Regions from separate parts of the Halomonas piscis genome, predicted to be linked through region 1. Evidence: riboswitches for the same ligand, from Rfam matches in the RefSeq annotation. Region 1 holds a riboswitch; each other region holds the start of a gene.

Evidence for each region. Region 1 has a riboswitch for thiamine pyrophosphate ahead of tenA (thiaminase II). Riboswitches for the same ligand answer to the same signal wherever they lie in the genome.
Region 2: linked by a shared signal. The riboswitch ahead of P1P91_RS04920 (sodium:solute symporter family transporter) and the one ahead of tenA (thiaminase II) in region 1 are both predicted to bind thiamine pyrophosphate.
Region 3: linked by a shared signal. The riboswitch ahead of P1P91_RS04905 (3-oxoacyl-ACP reductase) and the one ahead of tenA (thiaminase II) in region 1 are both predicted to bind thiamine pyrophosphate.

The regions. Positions count from the first base shown of each region.
Region 1 covers NZ_CP119391.1:676,662-679,932, reverse strand. Annotated here, with positions in the region: gene P1P91_RS03215 (glycine betaine ABC transporter substrate-binding protein) at 1-853, shown strand, start outside; TPP riboswitch at 1,101-1,261, shown strand; gene tenA (thiaminase II) at 1,386-2,054, shown strand; gene P1P91_RS03205 (Fe2+-dependent dioxygenase) at 2,117-2,797, opposite strand; gene P1P91_RS03200 (TonB-dependent receptor) at 2,903-3,271, opposite strand, start outside.
Region 2 covers NZ_CP119391.1:1,035,018-1,038,288, forward strand. Annotated here, with positions in the region: gene P1P91_RS04915 (IS110 family RNA-guided transposase) at 1-260, opposite strand, end outside; gene P1P91_RS04920 (sodium:solute symporter family transporter) at 443-1,894, opposite strand; TPP riboswitch at 1,974-2,082, opposite strand; gene P1P91_RS04925 (catalase) at 2,264-3,271, shown strand, end outside.
Region 3 covers NZ_CP119391.1:1,030,172-1,033,442, reverse strand. Annotated here, with positions in the region: gene P1P91_RS04910 (LLM class flavin-dependent oxidoreductase) at 1-832, opposite strand, end outside; gene P1P91_RS04905 (3-oxoacyl-ACP reductase) at 832-1,632, opposite strand; TPP riboswitch at 1,687-1,785, opposite strand; gene P1P91_RS04900 (YebC/PmpR family DNA-binding transcriptional regulator) at 1,942-2,688, shown strand; gene P1P91_RS04895 (ABC transporter ATP-binding protein) at 2,685-3,271, opposite strand, start outside.

The DNA of each region.
Region 1 (3,271 bases):
GCCCTGGCCCGGCGTTACCGCCAAGTCCGAGCTTGCCGCCACGCTGTTTGAAGCCCTGGGCTACAAACCGCGGCAAAAAGAGCTGGGCGCCACCATCGCCTACCAGGCGCTGGGCGAAAACGAACTCGATGCCTATCTGGCTGCCTGGCTGCCCGCCCAGCAGGGCATGTACGACACCGCCACCAGCGGCAAGGACTCGCTGGCTGACCTGGGCACCAACGTCGACGGCGCCCGGCTTGGCTTTGTGGTGCCCGACTATGTCCACGCAGAAGGCTATACCTCGGGCGAGGACCTTTGCAGCAAGGAGCTGCAGGAAAAGGCCGGCGGCACCATCTACTCCATTGAAGTCGGCTCCGGCACCAGCGACCTGCTTGCCGAGATGCAGGAAAACGGCACCTACTGCCTGGACGAGTGGAATCTTTCGGAAACCTCGACCTCGGGCATGTTCAGCCAGGCCAAGTCGACCATGGACCGCAACGAGTGGATCGTCTTCTACGCCTGGACGCCGCACTGGGCCACCATCGAGTACGACATTGAGTTCCTCGACGACCCGGAAGACGCCTGGGGCCCGGACGGCGGCCGCAGCGACGTGCGCACCCTGGCCTCTCAGCAGTTCGCCGACAGCCACCCCAACGCCACGCGGCTGCTGGACCAGCTGATCTTCACCGCCGAAGAGCAGAGTGAAATGATCAGCGGCCTGAGCTATGAAGACCGCCCGGTTGAAGAAGTCGCCATGAGCTGGCTGAAAGACCACCCGGCCAAGGTAAAGGCGTTTCTTGACGGCGTCACCACCCGCAGCGGCGAACCCGCCTGGCCCGTGGTGAAGGAAAAGCTCGACCTCCCCGACGCCTGAGGCGACTGGCTACAGAGCGTACGAGCCATAAGCAAACGGCTGCCCCTGGGCAGCCGTTTTGCGTTGGGTGCCGGCCTGCACCGTTTTGGCCACGACTCAGAAAAATTTGATTACAGGCAGTGACGCAACGCCACGGGCCGGCGCTACGCGCCGGTTTCGCCCGGTAAACCGGCCTCCCACGAAAACCTGTAAAGCGGCCTGCGCCAGCGCCGATTGTCACTCAAAAACCTCAGCTGCTAGACTGCCAATTCGCTTGACGGGGTGCCGGTGAAACCGGCTGAGATGGCGCAGATTCGGGGTAGCGCGACGATAACCGAATTCCTAGCGCCGGTCCCGTAGAACCTGATCCGGGTGAAGTGCGGCAAGGCCACACCTATACCGGCGTAGGGAATCAGGCGGCAGGCTCGGCGGGCATGGCGTATCGCTACCCCCCGCGCCTTCCCCTTTATCCTCCGCTCCTCGCCTTCGCGCACTCCGGATTTACTGACGGGTTTAGCCTGACCTGGCTGACTTGTCCAACACCGGAGATATCATGAGCTATCGCTTTACCGACCTAACCGCAGCCTGCGCTGACGAATGGCGCGCCTATATCGAGCACGACTTCGTGCGCCAGCTGGCCGCCGGCACGCTGGAAGAAGAGGCTTTTCGCCACTACCTCAAGCAGGACTATCTGTTTCTGATGCACTTCGGGCGCGCCTATGCGCTGGCCGTCTACAAAAGCCGCGACATGGCTGAGCTGCGCCACAGCCTGGAAGGCCTCAAAACCATCATCGACGTCGAGCTCGAGCTTCACATCGACTATTGCCGCGAATGGGGTATCTCAGAATCTGACCTGGCCGCACTGCCCGAAGCTCGCGCCACCATGGCCTACACCCGCTACGTGCTGGATACCGGCAACCGCGGCGACCTGCTCGACATGCACGTGGCCCTCGCCCCTTGCCTGGTGGGCTACGGCGAGATTTCCCAGTGGCAGGCCAGGCAGCCCTTCACCGTACGCGGCGACGCCAACCCCTACGAAAAGTGGCTGAAAATGTATGAAAGCGACGCCTTCCAGGAGGCCATGCGCGACGAAATTGCCTGGCTCGATACCCGCTTGGCTGACGTGACGCCCGAGCGTTTCGCCCAGCTAACCACTACCTTCCGCGACGCTACACGGCTGGAAATCGACTTTTGGCAGATGGGGCTCGACCGAGCCGACTAATCGCATGGAAAGGCCGGGCCGCCAACGCGGCGTTTCATCGAGATCCGAGTTCGCGCAACGCCTCACATCCCCCAGCGGCGCAGCAGGTTGTGATAGACGCCGGTGAGCTGGACGCTGGCGGCGTGGTCGGCGCCGAGGTTTTGATGGATCTGCTGGATAGAGGTGTCCAAGTCGAACAACAGGCTGCGCTGGCCTTCGTCGCGAACCATGCTCTGAATCCAGAAAAACGACCCCAGGCGCGCGCCTTTGGTGACCGGCGTGACCCGGTGGAGGCTGGATGCCGGGTAGAGAATCAAATCCCCCGCAGGCAGCTTGACGCTGTGGGCACCGTAGGTGTCTTCGACGATCAGCTCGCCGCCTTCGTAGGTGTCCGGCTCGCTGAAGAACAGCGTCGCCGAGAGGTCCGTGCGCAGATACTCCCCCCGGCCAGGGTCCAGGCGCATGGCGTTGTCCACGTGCAGGCCGAAGGACTGCCCGCCCTGGTAGCAGTTGAACAGCGGCGGAAAAATGCGCTCGGGCAGGGCCCCGGCGATAAACAGCGGGTGGCGCTGCACTGCCTGGGTGACGACCTGGCTTAGGTGGCGGGCCACGTCGGAGTCTTCGGGCAGCTGCATGTTGTCCTTGGCCATGGCCGACTGAAAGCCGGCGGTGGCCTTGCCGTCCTGCCACTGCGCCTGGCGCAAAAGCTCGCGGCATTCGGCCACCTGGGCCTTGTCGAACACCTCGGGCACGTGAAGCATCATGGCGGTATCTCCTTGATAAGCGGATAAGCACCGACCCGGCGCCTTATACAGGCAGCCGGGCCGGGCGGATTGCGTTGCGCAAAAACCGGTTATTGAAACCGGTTATTAAAACCGATAGTCCAGCGTCAGCACGCCCGAGCGACCGTCGCCGATTTCCACCGCGGAGCCCCGGGAATCGGTCCCCGGGCGGCCGCGCACGCCCTCAACGTATTCCTTGTCAAAGAGGTTGTTGACGTTGAGCTGGGCGCTGAGCCGGTCGTTGACGCGGTAGGCCACCATGGCGTTGTGCAGCCAGTAGTCGTCCACCTTGGCGGCCACGTCCGAGGCCACGTGGCGCTCGTCCACGTACTGGGCGCCGTAGCCCACCTGCACGTCGTTAGTGATGTCGTAGGTGGACCACAGGCTCAGGCTGTGCTCCGGGGTATTGCCAAGCGAGTGCCCTTCCGGATCGCGGCCGTTGGTCTGGGCGCCGGC
Region 2 (3,271 bases), 360 kb from region 1:
CCCTTGCGAAACGGGGTGACAAACTGCGGTGCAATAAGCCGTACCTCATGCCCCATGGCCTGGAACTGCCGCGACCAGTGATGCGAGCCGCCGCAGGCCTCCATGAAGACGCGACAGCTTGGCTGACGCCGCAGGTAATCCAGCAGCTCCGCGCGCTTCAGCACTTTGTTGGTACGAACGCGTTGTTGACGGGTATTCACGATGCACACCTGAAACGCCTGCTTTGCCAAATCAATGCCAATCGCCGTATGCTGGTTCATGACTCTTCCCCCTCTTTTGGTGGTCTCAACGCCATTCTGCCCGATGAGGCATCGGAGTGGGGAGGAGTCCCTTTCATTGAGCGTAGCGAAGCAATCTCGGGGTTCTTGCCAGCGGCACCGCAAGGAGACCGCCGCGCTGTCGCTCGCGGTGACACGTAGCGAAAGCGCGGCATGAATCATGACTACGACGCCCGCCCAAAGCGGCGCACCAGCGTAGCCAGCCGTGCAAAGTCGTAATGCTCCCGGGCGGGCATCACCCGCATCAGCACCGCCGAGGCGGCTATCGGCACCAGGGCGGCGAGCAGAAAGCTTTCCAGCAGCGTCTCGGTGCCGGCCCCCGGCGCAGGGAACATGGCAAGCCCGGCAGCAAGCCCGCAGGCGGTGCTGATCACGGCCTGAAGGCCGCTGTAGCGGCGGCTGAACAGGCCGAAAAACACCGGAAACGCCGCCGCCGAGCACAAAAGGTCGGCGAGCAGAAACAGGTAGAGCACGCTGAAACCCTGGGCGGCGACGATGGTGATCGGCACCGCGGCGGCGACGATCAGCCAGCGGGCCAGGCGCATCAGCGTGGTCTCGCTTGCCTCGGGCAAAAGCCGGTGCATGTCCACCGCGATAATGCTCGAGGTGGCGTTGATGGTGGAGTCGGCGCTGCTCATCACCAGCGCCAGCCCCAGCGGAATCAGCGCCAGCGCAAACCACAGCGGCACGCTGTCCAGCAGCACGCTGAACAGCGCCACCGAGCCGTCGCCTTCCAGGCCCAGGCCCACAAAGGCCAGCCCGAAAAGTCCCATCATGATCACGATCGGCAGGTTCAAAAGCCCGCTGATCCAGAAGCTTCTGCGCAGCACGCCAACGTTTTTGGCAGCGTAGATGCGCTGCCAGGTGCCCTGATAGAAAAGCCCCGTGAGTACCACGGCGATAAAGAACGTCAGCCCCGCGCGCACCCCGCCGGCGTCGGTGATATCCAGAAGCTGCGGGGCGTTCTGCTCAAGGCCCTCCAGGGCGGGAGCCACGCCGCCGGCGGCCTGCCAGCCAAAAATCAGCAGGCAGGCGAGCAGCGGGAGAATTACCCCCATCTGCACCTTGTCGGTAAAGATCGAGGCGCGCAGGCCGCCGTAGAAGGTGTAAAGCACCGTGGCCGCCATCACCACGCCTGCCGTCAGCCCCAGCGGAATCGGCGCCAGCAGGGCGACCATGCGCGCCACGGCGGTGAGGCTCGCGGCAAGCCCGATGAACAGATAAAACAGCATGATCGAAAGCGTAAAGGCGTACATGACCCGCCCGTAGCGGTGAATCACGAACTCGGTGAGCCCGTGGCCTTCGGGGATCAGCTGGCGCATGCGCCGGCCCAGCGGAATCATGATCAGCCGCGGCACACAGGAGCCCAGTGCATAGCCCAGAAGCGCGCTGATACCGCCCCAGGTGGCGGCCTGGGCCGGGCCGAACAGCACCCAGGTGCCGAGGGTAGTGGCCAGCAGGGTCATCACGGTAGCTCGGGTACTTTGGGTATTGCGCGCGGCGATATAGGTGTCCAGATCGTCGCGCTGGCGGCGAGCGTAGAGCAGGCCGGGCACGGCAAAGGCGAGGGCGCAGAGCACAAGCCACAGCGCCGTCCAGACGGGATCAAGCTGCATGAAGGTGTGTCCTCTTTCCTTGTGGCAGCCGGGTTCCGGGCGTGTGTCGTATGGTGAATACGTTCGGGAAAGAGGCGCGTTGGCGTGTGCTGTCCTTCCCTGCGCCGGCATGACCCGGATCAGGTTCGAAGGGTTACCGGCGCAAAGCGGCGGATTCTCAGCCCGTCAAGGCTCCCCCAGGAAAACCTGAGCCTAGGCAGGGGCGGCGGCGTTGTCAAATTGGCGTTCAGGCTATCAATTAGGGTGTTGCGCAAGTTTTTAGCTATCGGCTATCGACAGGATAGTGCACTTTTGGGCAGGAAAAGAGTAGCCTGTGGGTATGGCAGTCAGCACTGCCGTACCAACGACTACCTACAAGGAGGCGCTAACGTGGCCGAAGACCCGCGCAAACCAACGACCAACGATGCCGGCAACCCCGTGGCAAGCGACGAATATTCGCTGACCGTAGGGCCAAACGGCCCCATCGTGCTGCACGATCACTATCTGATCGAGCAGATGGCGCAGTTCAACCGCGAGCGCATTCCCGAGCGCCAGCCCCACGCCAAGGGCAGCGGCGCATTCGGTCGCTTCGAGGTGACGGAAGACGTTAGCCGCTACACCCGGGCGGCGGTGTTTCAGCCGGGCACCGAAACCGAGGTGCTGATGCGCTTTTCCACCGTGGCCGGCGAGCGCGGCAGCCCGGATACCTGGCGCGACCCCCGGGGATTTTCCATCAAGTTCTACACCAGTGACGGCAACTACGACATGGTGGGGAACAACACCCCGGTGTTTTTCATGCGCGACCCGATGAAGTTTCAGCACTTCATTCGCTCCCAGAAGCGCCGGGCGGACAATAACCTGCGCGACCACGACATGCAGTGGGATTTCTGGTCGCTGTCGCCGGAGTCGGCCCACCAGGTGACCTGGCTGATGGGCGATCGCGGCATTCCCAGGACCTGGCGGCACATGAACGGCTATTCCAGCCACACCTACCTGTGGGTGAACGCCGAGGGCGAGAAGTTCTGGGTCAAGTATCACTTCAAGACCGATCAGGGGATCGAGTGCCTGACCCAGGAGGAGGCCGATCGCCTGGCCGGGGAAGACAGCGACTACCACATGCGCGATCTCTACGCCGCGATTGACCGGGGCGAGCATCCCAGCTGGACGCTGTACATGCAGATCATGCCGTTCAGGGAGGCCGAGACCTACCGCTTCAACCCCTTCGATCTGACCAAGATCTGGCCCCATGAGGACTACCCGCTGATCAAGGTGGGCAAGCTTACGCTGGACACCAACCCGGTGGACAACCACGCCCAGATCGAGCAGGCGGCGTTCGAGCCCAACAACCTGGTGCCGGGCATCGGCCTGTCCCCGGACAGAATGCTGCTGGCCCGCGGC
Region 3 (3,271 bases), 350 kb from region 1:
TTGCCTCGTCCATGGTGGAACCCACGTAGGTCACCAGACCCGGCATGATGGCCACCGGCGGCCGGCCGGCAGCGGCTACCCTCGCCTGGATATCGCGGTAGTAATCCTGCGCCGACGCCAGGTCATAGGCCACGGCGTAGATTGCTTCGGCGTAGCGGGCGGCCAGGTCCCGGCCCTGGTCGGACGCGCCGGCCTGGAACAGCACCGGCCTGCCCTGGGGCGGGCGCGGCACGGTGAGCGGACCATCCACCAGAAAGTGCTCGCCGTGATGACGAATCGGCCGCACCCTGTGCGGATCGGCGAAGTTGCCGGCGCGATCAAGCGTCAGGGCATCGTCGGCCCAGCTGTCCCATAGCTCAAGCACGACGTTGGCAAACTCCTCGGCCCGGGCATAGCGCTCGGCGTGGGGCGGCATGGCCGTATGGCCGTGATTGCGCGCTTCGGTGTCGAACATCGAGGTGACCAGATTCCAGCCCATGCGCCCGCCGGAAATATGGTCCAGCGAAGCGAGCAGCCGAGCGGCATGAAACGGCGTATAAAAGGTGCTTGAAATCGTCGAGATCAGGCCGATGTGCTCGGTGGCCCGGGCCATGGCGGACAGTGCGGTCAAGGGCTCCAGAAACCACAGCGGCCCGCCGGCGACGTTGCCCGCGGCGTGGCCGTCGGCGAAGAACACGGCGTCGAATCTGCCCCGCTCGGCGGTGCGCGCCAGCGACTCGAAGTGGCGAATATCGCCCATTTTTTCGGCGGCGGAGTCCGGGTGGCGCCAGGCGGCGCGGTGATGGCCGCAGCCCATAATGAAAAGATTGAGGTGCATCGAAGGTGTCGCCATCAGTTTTTCACCAGTCCGCCGTCGACCACCAGGTTCTGTCCGGTGACCGCCCGGCTCCAGGGCGCGGCAAACAGCAGCGCGGCGTCGGCAAATTCGTCCGGCGTGACCACCCGGCGCAGCGGCGTGTTGGCGGCGATCAGCTCAAAGACCTCGTCCGGCGTGGCCGAAGACGCATCCGTGGTGCGCAGAAGCCCGCCGGAAATCATGTTGACGGTGATGTTGTCCGGGCCCAGGTCATGGGCAAAGGTGCGGGTCAGCGACAAGAGTGCGGCCTTGCCGGCGGTATAGTCGTGGTACGGCACGACCGGATTCTGGAAGAGATTGGTGCCGACGTTGATCACGCGGCCGAAGCCCTGCTCGCGCATGCCGCCGAGGGCCGCCTGAATCACGTTGAGCGCGCCCTCGTTCACCCCTCTGAACTGCTGCTCGAGCCGCTCCCAGGTCAGCGAGTCGGCGTCCGGGCGGGCATCGCCGTTGAACGAGAAATCCGGCAGCGCGTTATTCACCACCGTGGTCACCGGCGCGGCGAAATGTCTACGCGCGGCAACGAACATGGCCTGGACGGCCTCGGCATCGCAGACGTCGGCCTGGACTGCCAGCGCCCGATCGGGCGCCTCGGCGGCCACGGCTTCGGCGCCGGCGGCGCTGTGGCGATAGTTGATCACCACTCGGGCGCCGGCACCCAGAAACGCCCGCGCCAGGCTTGCGCCCAGCCCGCGGCCGGCACCGGTGATCAGCACGATCTGCTGATCGAGCGGCAGCGCAGTAGTGGAAGAAGTGGCGTGGGGAGCGGTACTCATGATGTGGCCCTTAGCGTAACGGTGGCAGCGAAGGGCGCACGCCGGGTGCTCGGGCGAGCACTGCGCTGACATCCCTTCGCCGGTATGAACTGGATCAGGTTCGGCGGGTGTTCTCTCAGCCCCGCCGCTGGCGGGACACCCCGTGTCATGCAGGTCTGACCATAGCGCATGGGCCAGTCATTGGCCAGCGGCCGGCCAGCGCTTCCCGGACCCGGCATGGCCTCGCCGGCGGCTGTGGCGTAAAATCGGGGCACCTTTATGCCGCGCCGATCTTCCGGCCGCCACGTTGAACCAACACAGGACTGCAACATGGGTAGGGCTTATCAGAACCGCAAGGAATCCATGGCCAAAACGGCCGACGCCAAGACCAAGGTGTACAGCAAGTACGGGCGCGAGATTTACGTCTGCGCCAAATCCGGCGGCCCCGACCCTCACAGCAACCTGGCGCTGCGCGCCCTGCTTGACCGCGCCAAGAAGGACCAGGTGCCCGCCCACGTCGTCGACAAGGCGCTGGACAAGGCCGCCGGCGCCGGCGGCGAGGATTTTTCCCCGGCGCGCTACGAAGGCTTCGGCCCGGGCAACGTGATGCTCATCATCGAGTGCCTGACCGACAACGCCAACCGCACCATCGGCGACGTCCGCGGCTGCTTCACCAAGGCCAAAAGCAAGATCGGCACGCCGGGCAGCGTCAGCCACCTTTTCGACCACTGCGCGATTTTCGCCTTCGCCGGTGACGACGAAGAGGCCGTGCTGGAAGCGCTGATGGCAGCCGACGTCGACGTTACCGATATCGAGCACGAAGACGGCCATATCACCGTCTTCGCCCCGCACACCGAGTACGCCAGGGCGCGCCAGGCGCTGGTGGACGCCTTCGGCGAGCTGGACTTCGAGGCCGACGACATCCAGTTTCTGCCCCAGACCACCACGCCCGTTGAAGGCGACGACGTGGCGGCGCTGGAAAAGCTGCTGGCGATGCTCCGCGACCTCGACGACGTCCAGAACATCTACCACAACGCCGAGTTTCCCGAGGGGGAAGAAGAGAGCGCCGGAGCCTAAGCGCTTTCCCTGCCTTCTGCCTGGTCCTCTTCGCCCAGGCCAATAAACCCGCCCGACTGGTGCTGCCACAGCCGGGCGTAGATACCGCCCTTGGCCAGCAGCTCCGAGTGGCTGCCAGCTTCGACAATGCGCCCTTCGTCGACCACCAGCAGCCGATCGAGCATGGCGATGGTGGATAGCCGGTGGGCGATGGCGATCACCGTCTTGCCCTGCATCAAGTGCTCGAGCTGCTCCTGGATCGCCGCCTCGACCTCGGAGTCCAGCGCCGAGGTGGCTTCGTCCAGCACCAGAAGCGGCGCGTTTTTCAGCAGCACCCGGGCAATGGCGATGCGCTGGCGCTGGCCCCCGGAGAGCTTCACCCCCCGCTCGCCGACGTGGGCGTCCAGCCCGCGGCGCCCCTGGGGGTCCACCAGGTCATCGATGAACTCGTCAGCGTGGGCCTGACACACGGCGGCCCAGACGGCCTCGTCGCTGGCCTCGGGGCTGCCATAGCGAATGTTGTCGCGCAGCGAGCGGTGCAGAAGCGACGTATCCTGGGTAACCATGCCGATCTGGTGGCGCAGCGAAGCCTGAGTGACCTCGG